DNA from 3 places in the Alicyclobacillus sp. SO9 genome. Region 3 is predicted to be linked to each of the others. Evidence: predicted binding sites of a transcription regulator. Region 3 holds the regulator's gene; each other region holds the start of a gene.
The links. Region 3 encodes LexA, which represses DNA repair genes until DNA is damaged. Its sites were predicted from a motif close to CGAACATATGTTCG; they were not measured.

Region 1 (4,758 bases), 99 kb from region 3:
TCAATATCACGCCTAGATTTCTCCACCATTTCCTCAATTCGTGCAGGGTGGATGCGGCCGTCGGCCACTAGTCGTTCCAATGCCACCCGCGCTACTTCCCGACGAACAGGATCGAACCCAGACAAAATTACGGCTTCCGGCGTGTCATCAATAATCAAATCAATTCCTGTTAACGTCTCCAACGTTCGAATATTTCGGCCTTCTCTACCAATGATGCGGCCTTTCATTTCATCATTCGGCAAATTCACGACTGAGACAGTAATCTCAGCTGCATGATCTGCAGCACAACGTTGAACTGCTGTGGCCACAATGTCCCGGGCCCTTTTGTCCGCCTCAAGGCGTGCAGCCTGTTCAATGTCCCGCATCAAAACCGCAGCGTCGTGACGGCTTTCCCTTTCAACGGTAGATAAAATCAACTCTCGTGCACTCTCACGCGTTAAACCCGATACGCGTTCAAGTTCTTCTACTTGCTGTTGATGTAACTCTTCAATTTCCTGTTTCAGCTTTTCAGTCTGTCTTTCCTTATTTGCGAGCTCTTCAGAGCGCTTTTCAAGAGATTCCTGTTTTCTATCAACAGTTTCCTCTTTTTGCAGAAGACGTCGCTCGAGCTTCTGCACTTCGTTTCGTCGTTCGCGAATCTCGCGCTCGGCGTCTTGCCTGGTTTTGTGAGCCTCTTCCTTTGCTTCAAGCAATGCTTCTTTTTGCTTTGCTTCAACATCGCGCTGCGCAGACTCAATAATCTGCAATGCTCTGACTTCAGCAGCGCCAATTTTGGACTCGGCCACAGACTTTCTTAAAAAGTACCCTATTGCAAGACCAATCACTAATGTCGCCAAAGACACTAAAACAACCAATACCACAGTCTCAATCATTTATAAAACTGCCTCCCTGCTCAACTCCGCGAACCGCCACTCACTGGAACGTATGGCATAAGGAACACAGATTCGAGCTAGAGGCCGTAAAATATACGCAACTTTATTCTATAGTTGCATACCAATCCTTGTCAAGAACGTATGTCATTATCTTCAACAAAACGCTCCAGTTCATCCAGGACTGCATAAATTACAGAAGTTTGAAACCCCTTGCGCTGCAGATACTGCCCCACTTTCGTCTTTCTGTCAGTTAGAGGCTTGTTCCTGTATTTACGCCACTGTTTTCGACCCAAATGGAGCGCTGCCCTAGTTTCAATCGCATCATCATAGTGCTCCTGCAATACTGTATCGGTCACATTGGTATGTATGCCCCGCTGGCGAAGTTTCCACGACAGTTCCATCCGACTCATTTGAGACTTTTTTTGTTCAATATACATACGAGCAAACTGATGGTCATTCAGAAGTTGCAAGTCCCGGAGTTTCTCCATGACATGACGCCGAACAGGTGGAGCATAATCCTTCTTCTCCAGATGCCGCTCAACTTCATTCTCCGTACGGGGCCGAACCTGAAGAAAACGGAAGGCCTTGTCCAAGGCCTCCGTTTCTACCTGAGCTTCTTGCAATCGCAAATACAGTTCGCGAGAAACTGACATGCCTTCCTTGAGGGAGAGATCAACCCATTGCTGTGCAGATATCTCGACAGGATGGGCATCCCGAAACACCACTTGAACCCGTGAAGCAGAACCCTGAGAGGCAAATTTTCCCGTGATTTCATCAAAAATTTCAGGATTCAACGTCTTTCACTTCTTCGCTCTCTTTCACAGGGTTCGAAACAGGTAAGTCGTGATGAGCCCTAATCAAGTCCTCGATTTCATCTGCATACTCAGGGTGTTCTTTCAGGAACTGCTTGGCGTTTTCCCGTCCCTGCCCCAAGCGCTCCTCCTTGAAGGAATACCACGCACCGCTCTTTTGTACAATGTCCAGGTCTGTGCCAATATCAATAATGCTGCCCTGCCGCGAAATGCCTTCGCCAAACATCAGGTCTACTTCAACCTGTTTGAACGGAGGAGCCACCTTATTTTTTACTACTTTTATTCTCATCCGGCTTCCCACGATGTCCGTACCCTGTTTTAACGCCTCCGCACGCCGGACCTCAAGTCGAATCGTCGAATAAAACTTCAGTGCTCGTCCACCTGTAGTTGTCTCAGGATTCCCGAACATCACGCCTACTTTCTCACGAATCTGATTAATAAACACAGCGATTGTTTTAGACTTGCTGATGGCTCCCGCTAACTTACGCAAAGCCTGTGACATCAAGCGTGCCTGTAAGCCAACATGGGAATCACCCATTTCCCCTTCCAGTTCGCTCTTCGGAACCAGGGCTGCAACCGAATCAATGACTATAACGTCAACTGCACCGCTGCGCACCAGAGCTTCAGCAATCTCCAACGCCTGCTCTCCGGTATCCGGCTGCGAAATGAGCAACTCATCAATGTCTACACCTAGGTGGCGAGCATAGACCGGGTCGAGTGCGTGCTCCGCGTCAATAAAAGCGGCCTGACCTCCGCGTCGCTGAGCTTCTGCGACAGCATGCAGTGCCACGGTCGTCTTTCCTGACGACTCTGGTCCGTAAATCTCAATGATACGACCTCGGGGTAGCCCTCCCACACCTAAAGCTATATCCAAGGCCAAGGACCCCGTCGAAATCGTTGCAACATTCATGGTTGCAGAAGCTTCTCCCAGCTTCATCACAGAGCCCTTGCCAAACTGTTTCTCAATCTGTTTCAGCGCCATATCTAAGGCCGCGCGTTTATCGTTCATGAAACACCATCCTCGCAGTGATAACTCCATTTCATACTAAAAGATGAATTCTCGCTTCCATGTTCAATCCCTGCTAGATTCCCAAAAAGGCAAACATTTGTTCGTAAGTATTATATCCCACTCGGAGGCAAAGGGAAATACCTGAACTCTATTATTTCACCCTGTACTCCACTTTGACACATCTACATAGAAGTGTGTTGAACCAAAGTAATTTGTTCGTGCAGTCTAGCAAAAGAAATACGGCCGCTAATGCGGCCGTATTTCACGGTCCAACCCTACATTCATTCACATGCCAGATTTATCGTATGGACCCCACATCACAAGTCCTAACGCCGCGCTCGAGGTTTGGCAGGTTCGAGATTGACACGCGAGCCATTAATCCTGCTCTTGCGTAACGCTTCATAGACAAAGGGCGCTGATTCTTGCTCCACTTCAACAAAGGTGAAGCGGTCAAAAATATCGATTTTCCCAATGGTCTGTCCCGGTACTCCAGCCTCTTCGGAGATAGTACGGACCAAATCGGAAGGACTGATGTTGGCGTTTCTGCCGACATTGATAAAGAACCTCACCATACCTGGTTTAGCACCTGTATCGCCGAAGTTGTAGTCTTCTTCCTCGCGTTTCTCAAGTTCTCCCGCAGAGGCTATTTTGAGAGCTGCACATGCTACGTCAACGGGATCGTACTCGTCAATGACATTTCCCAGAATAGCGCGGAAATGCCCCAGACTTCCTCCCTGAATGGCTTCGATAATGCGATTTCTCCACACTTCGGCCTGACGTTCCGCGACGTCTGCGAGCGACGGAACCTCTCTGGCTTCCATTTTTGCTCCAGTTTCCCGCTCAATTTGCTTTAGCAGCTTGAACTCGCGCGGTGTTGCCAAGGAGATGGCCAGTCCTTTTTTACCAGCTCGGCCTGTACGTCCAATTCTGTGGACATAAGATTCCGGGTCTTGTGGAAGATCGTAGTTAATCACGTGAGTGACATTGTCTACATCAATCCCGCGAGCCGCCACATCAGTGGCAACGAGAAGTTCAATGTCGCTGGTCCTAAACCTCTTCATGACCCTGTCACGCTGCGCTTGGCTCAAGTCTCCATGTAAACCGTCAACCAGATATCCTCGCGCCAAGAGAGCTTCTACCAGCTCATCTACGCCTCGTTTTGTTCTGCAGAAAATAATACCAAGGGATACTTCCTCACTGTCTACAATACGACACAAGCTCTCAAGCTTACTGCGCTCAAGGACTTTGTAGTACACTTGGTCAGTGAGCGGAACCGTCATCTCACCCCGGTTCACAGTGACGTGCTCCGGCTTCTTCATATACCGAGCTGACAAGCGCCGCACTTCAGACGGAAATGTAGCGGAAAACAACAGTGTTTGCCTGTCGTCTGGTGTTTCCTTCAAAATCGATTCAATGTCTTCAATAAAACCCATATCCAACATTTCATCGGCTTCATCAAGCACAACCATCTGTACAGAGTTCAGTTTTAACGTACCGCGTCGAATGTGGTCGAGCACGCGGCCGGGGGTTCCGATGACAATTTGGACACCTTGCTGCAAGGCTCTAATCTGATGAACAATGGATTGTCCGCCGTAAATCGGCAAGCTGCGAACGCGTTTGTGCTTTGCTATTTTACGGAACTCTCCAGCCACTTGAATTGCCAGTTCGCGAGTTGGTGTTAGCACAAGAGCTTGCACCCTGCGATCAGTTCCTGCTCGTTCAACAATTGGAACACCAAATGCGGCCGTTTTTCCTGTTCCTGTTTGGGCCTGTCCAATCACTTCTTTACCTTCAAGTACCAATGGAATACAAGAAGCTTGAATCGGAGATGGTTCTTCAAATCCCATATCATTAATTGCATCCTGAACCTTGCGACTCAGGTTAAAGTCCTTAAATGACGCCATTTTCTCACCTATCCATTTCAATTTTCAGTCCAGTCAAATACACTTATGTTTACCAAGGTCATCTCAAAGTAAACTCAAAGACAGTCTAATTCCCACGACCTTGGCTAACACACACATCCTGTCACGGGATCTTTTTACACAAAATCAACTTTTGTAGAGTG
Region 2 (4,758 bases), 780 kb from region 3:
AATCCTGCTGTTGAAGACCAGGCGACAGACAGAGCCTTCCGAATTGGGCAAACAAAGGATGTACAAGTTCACAAATTAGTTTGTTCAGGCACACTTGAAGAACGAATTGATAAATTAATTACGGCCAAAAGAACCTTGTCCCAAGCAGTAGTTGGAGAGTCAGAAGGTTGGATTACAGAGCTCAATGACGGCCAGTTGCAATCTTTGTTTGCTTTGGATATGGAATCTGCCTTGGAGGAGGATGACTAATGGCTTCCCGTAAGGGTGCAGGAAAGGTACATGCAGAGTGGAGAGATGTTTTGCAGGAATTGGATTCAGCCCAATCCCGGCGGTGGAAATCTGCAGCAAAGCAGAGCAATGTCAACATTGTTTCCGTTACGGAACAAGGTATTGAAGCTAGGGTGAAGTGGCATAACATCGGCGGAGGAAAACGTACTTTTTCATTGCGCGTTCCGGTAGTAAGCTGGTGGGCTTCATACCGCAGCCAGGTTGTCATCTGGCTGGCCAGGCGTCCGGACTGGCAAGCTGCTTTTTTGGCCAATGAGTGGGATGATGATTTTTTGCAATTTCTGTCCGGAACAGGTCTTTCTCTGTTCCCAACAGAGGACTACCTTCAACAGGTCCAAAACGAAGCAGTTTGTTCTTGCGCAGTTCCTGAAAACCCATGTATTCACATGATGGCCATGTTTGAGACTTTGATGCGTGAACAGGAGATTTATCCGTACAAAGCACTGGAATACGTAGGGTTGCCATTTGCATCGTTACTTGACGATGTTCATGCGAAGACGGCTGAATGGCTGTTAGAGAAACACTCTGCAGACAATCACGGGTTTCCGGAAACAAAAACAGAGGTTTCGAGCTCTGAGTTATCAAAAACGGAAGTGTCGGAAGGCGCGGAAACTGCAACAGAACAAATTCAGTCATCAGTATCTTTTTGGCCCGAAGAAAGAGAGCTAATGAAAAGACTGCAATCTGAGCCAACCGTAGACTTTGCCGGTGATTCTCGCTTTCCATTGAACATCAGCAAGGAGCAACTGGAGAAATGGGGCAAAAACACAGGTCTGACATAGAGATTCATTACGTGAGTATTAAATAATGTGAGACTGGGATTCGTAGTGCTGCTGAGTGTTTGAAGGTGAATTCTCTTCACGGTGTTCTGAATTGGCAGGAGTATCTTCGGTTTGAAGCGCTTGTCTGGAAAAGAACCCAATTAATGCGGCAAGAGCAATAATCGTCACAATAAATCCAATGGCCACGTTTAAATCCCCCGTTCTCTTATCATTCTTTCCGATAGTCGAAGCTGCTGCTTGTTTAATTTTCTTAAGCTCTGGCTAAGTGTTTTCAATATATTAGACGCAGTTTGTCTACAAAAGGTTTCAATGAATTTTTGATTTGTAAAAAATTCATTTGTTGATCCAAGTTTATTGGATTCTTCCATATTTTTATTACACTTTTATGCGAACATACGTTTGTATCCGGCTTATCAGGGGAGTATAATCACTAACACGAACATATGTTCTTATTGAGGTGGTAAGTGTGAAAGTTACATTGTTTGGTGAAGCACAAGGAGTCATGGCGTCATGTGCATCTGAACTGTGGGGTGCAGTGCAAAACGGTGTCATTCGTGATGCTTCTGTTTTAGCCAGAGAACAAGGTATCTGTGCGGGCATGAGTGAAAAATCTGCAAAGGCTTTGCTGCCTTCTATTGAACTGTGTTCAGTGTCTGCGGAACCTGAACCTGTGATGAAACGTGTTTGGAAAGTCATCAACAATTTCACACCCTGGCTCGAATTTGTAGAGAACAATGGATTTTATGCAGAGCTTCCAAAATACCTAGGTACATCTGAAGAGGTTCGTAAAATTTTGTCGGCTGTAGACAGCGAAATTTCTTTTGCCGGGCGAGTTCGGGTCGGAATGGCAGAAAACAAGCAGTTGGCACGTGCACTCGTGGAATGGAGCAGATACGGTTCCATTCCGGGTGCGGGGTTTTTTACTGTGAATAGACAGCAATTAATTGTCTCTCCATCCATTTTGCATGAGTTTAAAGGAGACAGTTCTACAAGCTGGATACGAAGTCTGCCAATCGCAGCAATGTGGATGATTGCAAAGCGTTATCAGCAGGAATTAATGAATTTGGGAATTACAACATTGGGACAACTGCAGGACGTCCCTGAAGAAAATCTGCGTCTGCGGTTCGGTAACGAATACTGGTTTTGGAAGAATTATTTTGACACAGGGACTCAGGTATTGCATCTGAATCAGAAGAGGCCTTTGCTGTATCGGAAAGCAGAGGTTGAGCCTGAGGCAGAAACTATCGATATCTCTTTGTTTCTTGGTTTGGCAGAAGCACTTGTACAACGGCTGTCTGAAGACCTCATGAGTCAAGGTCTAGGGGTCAAGCAAATTAAATTGTGCTGGGAAACTGATGAGCAAAAAGATTGTCTAACTCGCCATTTTAATCGACTTTTGTACACCAAATATGCTATCTGGTCACATCTCGTACCTCATTTAACAGATGTTTCAGGGACAGCTATTGAAGATATGGAGCTGTATGGTGAAGAGTACGCCCTGCTTCAGGGAACTCAGGCTGCGTTTCGAGTATATGAGCGTCAAATTCTTCCTGTTCAATACAATGAAGCGGAGAAACTGGATGAACTGATGTCGCGAGTGAACAAAAAGTACCCTTATAAATTAAAGCGGGGGCTGATAAGCGGTTTTCGTGAACTGCGGTTAGAGGCGATGGGTGAACTGTGACCCGGTTGGTAAGACGCAGTATTGTTGTGGAAAACTGGCATAACAACCTGCCGTTTTCTTTTTGGGACGGAGATGTGCTTCACCAAGTGGATACTTATATCGATTCGTGGCAGGAAATGGGGAATTGGTGGGACGGTGAAAGAAATCGAAAAATGCTTCGTGTTTATACAAACCGGCATCAGGTTTTTGATTTGGAAGGCAGTGAGAACAATTGGGGGATATATAAGATTTGGGATTGATGCGATGTGAAAGAGAGAGAGTTTGTCCATCTTCACTGTCATTCGCCTTACTCTTTTCTAGACGGAGCTTCTCCTATTGAATCCTTAACAGCAAAGGCTGCTATGTGGGGAATGTCTGCGTTGGCGTTGACGGATAGCAATACAATAGCCGGACTTCCAGAATTTCATAAATGGGCTGCTTCGTACGGAATTAAACCGATTTCCGGATCTGAAGTGACGCTGACAGACGGGACACATCTGACGCTCCTTGCAGAAAACAAGACTGGGTATACGCACCTCTGTCAATTGTTGACTTTGGCGCATGAAGGAGAAGACGGCCGGTTGGACCCAAAACTGTCGGAGAGAGATTTATTTGCAAACAGTGAAGGCCTGATTGTGCTGTCCGGCTGCAGAAAAGGACGGATTGCACAGCATTTGTTGAATTATCAACCGGATGCAGCGTTAGCCGTTGCTAAAAAGTATCAGGCTGTTTTTCCGGGATCCTATTTTTTAGAGTTACAGGGAGATGCATATCCGAGGACAAACTGGTTGAACAGCCAACTTGCCGAGCTCAGCAGACATACACACATTCCGATGGCAGGGACCAGCAATGTTCACCATGTGAACCCGGCTGATTCTCCGGTATACGATGCATTGAAGTGTATTTCTTGTGATACGGACGTATATACACCGCATCCTAATCGTCCGTTAAATACTACCCGATATTTGCATTCAAAGGAAGAAGCCTACAACCGGTTTGCTGAATATCCAGAGGCTGTTTCAAGTACACAGGCTATAGCACAGCGGTGTCAGGTGGTGCTGAGCTTAGGAGCCAGTTTGTTCCCTAAGTATAAACTTCCTTCTAAAGAATTTTCCGCAATGGACTACTTCCGCCGGCTGGTTTATAACGGGGCAAAACAACGTTACGGCAGTTTGACAAATGAGATAAAAGAGCGCTTGGAGTATGAGTTCAGTATTATTTTACAACTTGGTTATGTAGATTACTTTCTAGTGGTCTGGGATATTGTCCGGTTTGCCAGACAAAACCGTATTCGTTGTGCAGGCCGTGGTTCAGCGGCAGATTCTGCGGTTGCATACTGCCTCTTTATAACCGATGTAGATGCTGTCGGCAGAAATTTGCTGTTTGAGCGTTTCATGAGTCTGGAACGGGCTGAACGGCCGGATATCGACATTGATTTTGACAGCCGCAGGCGGGATGAAGTCATAGACTATGTCTACCGCAAATACGGACGTGATTATGTAGCGAGAATCGCAACACTTCAAACATTCCGCGGACGCTCTGCCATCCGGGAGTTCGGCAAGGCCCTAGGTGTACCGCAGAGGATTTTGGACGTGGTGGCAAAACGGGTTCCTGCTATGGCGCATGCTGACGACTTGGCCGAAATGTTTGACCGAATTCCGGAAATGCAGGAGTTGAAACAGTATCAAAAGCAATTGTCGTGGATTTGGAAACTGGCTGAGAAAGCAGCCGGTTTTCCAAGACATTTTGGCATGCATGTAGGTGGGGTTGTCATCAGTTCCCGTCCCCTGTATGAGGTGACATCGCTGCAACCGTCCGCAAAAGGGGAATGGATGACCCCTTTTGACAAACACGCGGTTGAAGATGTTGGACTGGTGAAACTGGATTTATTGTCTTTGCGCACCATGTCGGCCATTGAAGACACCATTGTTCAAAGTGAACGCCAAGGCAGGGCAGTGGACTACGATAGCATCCCGCTTGACGACAAAGCTACTTTTGCCATGATTGGGCGCAGCGACACCGTTG
Region 3 (4,758 bases):
CTGGTTCGACGCTTAGAGTATGCTAAAGCCGTCAGAAAACAAAGCAGTGAGCGTTATTTTGATAAGGAACATGACGATAAGCGCAGAGACAAAGGACCTTCGATGCTTAAGTTTTGCTGCAAGGACCATGTAGGCTGGGAATAGAACAACGACCAACCTCGCAAATGAGGTGAGGATGGATGGTGAAAACGGCGTTTTTCCAGTACCAGAAGAAATATCTAAGAGCAGTGTAATTGTATAAAATGCTTTTAGGCCCAAATCAAATCTCTTTTCTTTCCAGACCCACCAGCCCGATATTACCATGAGTAACGGAGACAGTCCGTTCACAATCGTCATTAGGTTATGAACCCAATCTGCTACTGAAACGGGATAAAACTTTAAGCCCGCAAAGCCAAGGAATAAATCAATGACCGGTATTAAAGGAATGCGGTGCCATGCTTGCTGCGCATATACGAATGCGATTGGATTGCCAAAGTGCACGAATAGAAACGACATGTATGACAGCAAACTCAACGGAATGAGACCGATGCTGAGCAGTTGCTTTCGGGTCCCAGAGGTCACTCGCCAGTGAATCAGGGCAGGAATAGTGAGCAATACACCGAGGTCATGGGTTCCTGCTGCGACAAAACCGCTGATCATAGCTATGTACCACTTGTCTTTTTGTAGAAAGTAAAAGAACGAAAGTAGAGAGAGTAATGTGATGGATTCGGTATAATCCACGTTAAAAAACAGTCCTGCAGGGATAACGGCAAGCAGCCATAATGCCCTCCATGCGACATCCTTCGAAAACCACTCTTTGGTTAGGCGATAAAACAGGACAGTCGAAACTGCATAGGCTGCATTAGCTAAAAGGGTCGCGCTGGTCGTGTACGAAATTTGTGTTATGGAATGAAATGCTCTGATGAGCAGAGGGTACATTGGAAAAAAAGCTGTTTGTACGAAATTTCCATAGCCTTGTTTGGCAATTTCCGTATAGTGTTGTCCGTCCCAAGCTGAAAAGCCGACACCGAATTGGGTTAAGGGCCCCTTTGGTAAAAGATGTGTGGATATGAGAATAATGACGGCAGTTATCGCAATCTGCATCAAGCTTATCATGAGCGGATAAGGCTTTATTAGGGTGGGCCAGGTGTTTGAAACCAGGCTGACTTCTCGAGGTGTCACTTGTGCTTTCATTCGATTCTGCCTCTCTTCTGTTAAAAATGTCAAAGCACACTCTACACCCGCTACTTCAAAGATAGCTGTAGGTCGCCGCGGACCGGAAGTATGTTTCCTCTCCATTGGCCACGGAGCATGAATCGCAGCACTGCCTCACTGGGAAACCTGTGCCGATACCGAAGGGCTGTTCTTCCGCTTGATGACTGCTTTGCGACCAACGCAGTACGAAATAACAGGGATTTTCCCCATCCAATGGGCAATAAACATTGCCGAGAAGTACACAAACAGAATGGACAATGGAATCGTAGCAAAATGGACCCATAACGGTACTTGCAAGTGCTGGATGATGACGTTCATGACGTAAAGACTAAACGGTTGCAGCAGAAATATGCCAAACGACGCGTCGGCTGCAATCTGTACAAACCGACTAAATGGCCGCCAATTCGCACGTTGTCTCCGCTCGGCCCACAATAATCCCGTATACCACATAAACAGCGTGATGATAATGCTGTAGACTACCATGTTTGGACGCAGCACACTTTGGGCTGTCTGAATAGACTGGTGCAGCACAAAGATATCAAAGAAATAGTTGCCGTAAATGCCGACGAGGCCGACAAACAGGGAAATATAGATGGTTCGAGTGTGATGTCGAGCAAACTCGAGGAGCTTTTGGTAGTGACATGCGGTAACGCCTCCCGCTACGAACCAAAACTGGTATGTAAGTACAAACTTGGCTCGATAGATATCAAGCTCTTTGAGAACGGGTGGCAGTGTATTCGCATTGATTCCGGTAATGACGTATTTGTTCAGATACATCAGTACCAATTGGGTGGCAAAACTTATGATAAGCACCTGTAGGTGCCAACGTTCCAGCTTTCTGAGTATCAGCAACAGTGCAGGAAAGACGACGTAAAGTTGCAGAGTGACCAGAACATAATATAAGAAGAACTGGTTGCCTGCAAGCAGAGAATGTATCCAATCACGGACGATGTAGGACAGCGACCAACTGAATGGGTGGGTATAGCTGCCTTCGAATAAGATATAGACTAGGTTCCAGACGACGTATGGAGTTGCGACGAACAGAAACCTCTTCTTCCAGAACTGCAGGGGATGAAACTCTCGATGATAGTAGGTTACAAACAGTACCAGACCGGTGATGAACATAAACGACTCTCGCGTAAAATGCAGAGAGGTAAGAAGTGCTGCCAGGGTCAGGTGGGGTACATACACCGACGAAGGCAGCATTCCAATGTATGCTACGATGGTATGAACAGAAAGTACCCCCAGCATGATGAAGGCGCGCATTAAGTCAATTTCGTATAAGTGTTTCTTCGCTCCCACATACAACCCTCCCCCTAGTGTTTCCGAATTGGTTGCACATTAGCAATATCCCATGACACAGTTTTGATAAAAACAAAATTAATGCTACTCCCTTTTTGAATAAGGGATATGGAGGTAATCTGTAGAAATCATGGAGAATTTGTGGAGGGAAGGACGGAAGCTTTGGAAGGAAAGAGAACGTCTTTCGCATATTTGTATCGTAGATGCTACTGTTGGATCCGTAACGATTGCCCTACACCGACACCTGTCTCAATTGTATTCGCTTTAGGTAGTGTTTTGTCCATTGGCGGCTCTTTTGTCGCTGGGTATATCGGTCGTGACAAGGCATATAGTCTCAGCGCAGTGATTGTGGTGTGGATGTACTGTCTTTCGGCCTTGCTGCGGGCAATCAGCTTGTCATCAATCTTAACCACTCGAACACTGAGTGTCGTTGCAATTGGTTTTCAGCGTACAAGCAGCGGCAGCAGTGCGGTATTATTCAACAACCAATTGTTGACGAGTTCCCAACTGTGGTACTTCCTCAAGCATTGCGAGAATTGCTAGCTGAAGTTGGGATGAGTGCGCGAAGAGCTCGTCATCGTGCAGTCCAATCGGCTGTAGGTTTGAACTATGTGTGTACACATTGGGACTCCTTTACACAGAGAAAACATGGAGTACCCAGTTTCAGATGACAGGGAATTGGTGTGTTAGAAATTCTAATCGAAACTTCGAAACACACCAATGACCAGTCCGAGGATCTTTACATTGCGGTACCTTAGTGGTTCCAATGCGCTGTTTTCCGGTTGAAGTCGAATGTGGTCGCGTTCTCTAAAAAACCGCTTAATCGTTGCTTCATCTTCCTCAGTCATTGCGACTACAATGTCTCCGTTCTGTGCAGTTTCCTGCTTGCGCACAATGACGAAGTCTCCGTTCAAAATACCCGCTTCAATCATACTGTCTCCCTGAACACGTAACAAAAACACCTCATAACCCTTAGCCATTTGCGCCGGCACGGGAAAGTAGTCTTCTATGTTTTCTACTGCAGTGATAGGTTGTCCAGCTGTCACTTTACCAATAACCGGAGCCATCACGGCATGCTCATGGGTCGGCAGGGATTCCGGCACGGAGACCGTATTTGAGACCGCACCTGTGAGTAGTTCGATTGTGCGAGGCTTAGTTGGATCACGGCGTAAATACCCCTTCGCCTCAAGGCGAGCTAGATGTCCATGAACTGTGGAACTCGATGCCAGTCCCACAGCCTCTCCAATCTCCCTTACGGATGGAGGATATCCATGTTGTCGGACACTCGTCTCAATGAATTCCAAAATCGCAGCTTGTCTCGCTGTTAAACGGCCCATAATCATCCTCCTGTCTCACTTAATTCCCTTCTAATCTAGCACAAAAGTCGCCAAGGATGCAAACGTATGTTCGGAACCTGTGTTCTCCTCTTTATCAACTTGCGGCCGTTTGACAGAACATATGTTCGTATGATATCTTTCGGTATAGAGAACGTGTGTTCGCATCTAACCAGAAGACACAGCTACTTCTATTAGGAGGATGATATATATGGCAGTAACCTGTGTTCCTTACAATGGTCAAACAAGTCATGGAACGTGGAAGAAAGGAAAAAAGGTGTTGGCAGTAAAGGTTTCAGGGTTAGGAAGGGTTCACGAGGAGTTTCACGCCGGCGGACGAGAATCAAAACGAACAGATGGAGTGAGAAGAAGTCTCAGAGTGGCGAGACAGCAGAAGGGTACATATAGCAGTTGGGTAAGACGGTCTGTTTTCTGGTTCGTGGGAGTTTTGGTGGTGCTTTACGCGTGGAACGGATTGGTATCTGCTCAGTCAACAACCACTTCATATAGGGTAAAGTCTGGTGATACTTTGTGGTCCGTGGCCAGTCAGAAAGTGCCACAGCGTGATCCGCGCGTGGTTATTGCACAAATTCTAAATCTAAATCATATTAATGGTACAGATTACATCTATCCAGGTGAAGTTCTGAAACTTCCCCGGCGCTGACAGCGCCTATACCGTAGTACACGGCAGGGAGAGAGACACGGAATGCACAGGGGTAAGGGAACTGAGGGTAGCGAAACTGAAGGTTACGAGACTGAGGTACTGGAACTGAAATGAAGTGACACCTACCAAGGGCGAGGCGAAGGCGCGGTCAAAGAAGGAGCAGGTCTGCGTTCGAATGATGCAAGAATTATCAAAATTCGACTAGGCACTAGCTTGATGTTGATGGTATAATGCACAAAAGTGTGCATGGTACCCGCTGCTTTC

Region 1: a site for LexA is predicted at 2,784-2,797, ahead of recA (recombinase RecA). Genes of this name have one in related genera too.
Region 2: a site for LexA is predicted at 1,459-1,472, ahead of GI364_RS07840 (Y-family DNA polymerase). Genes of this name have one in related genera too.

What each region holds. Positions count from the first base shown of each region.
Region 1 is NZ_CP066339.1:2,424,499-2,429,256, reverse strand. Features, by position in the region: gene rny (ribonuclease Y) at 1-872, opposite strand, end outside; gene GI364_RS10995 (regulatory protein RecX) at 1,004-1,666, opposite strand; gene recA (recombinase RecA) at 1,656-2,693, opposite strand; gene GI364_RS10985 (DEAD/DEAH box helicase) at 3,020-4,597, opposite strand.
Region 2 is NZ_CP066339.1:1,748,360-1,753,117, forward strand. Features, by position in the region: gene GI364_RS07825 (DEAD/DEAH box helicase) at 1-249, shown strand, start outside; gene GI364_RS07830 (hypothetical protein) at 249-1,070, shown strand; gene GI364_RS07835 (hypothetical protein) at 1,089-1,256, opposite strand; gene GI364_RS07840 (Y-family DNA polymerase) at 1,537-2,754, shown strand; gene GI364_RS07845 (hypothetical protein) at 2,760-2,993, shown strand; gene GI364_RS07850 (DNA polymerase III subunit alpha) at 3,000-4,758, shown strand, end outside.
Region 3 is NZ_CP066339.1:2,523,622-2,528,379, forward strand. Features, by position in the region: gene GI364_RS11605 (glycosyltransferase family protein) at 13-1,173, opposite strand; gene GI364_RS11610 (acyltransferase) at 1,309-2,496, opposite strand; gene GI364_RS11615 (hypothetical protein) at 2,971-3,117, opposite strand; gene lexA (transcriptional repressor LexA) at 3,192-3,839, opposite strand; gene GI364_RS11625 (LysM peptidoglycan-binding domain-containing protein) at 4,042-4,494, shown strand.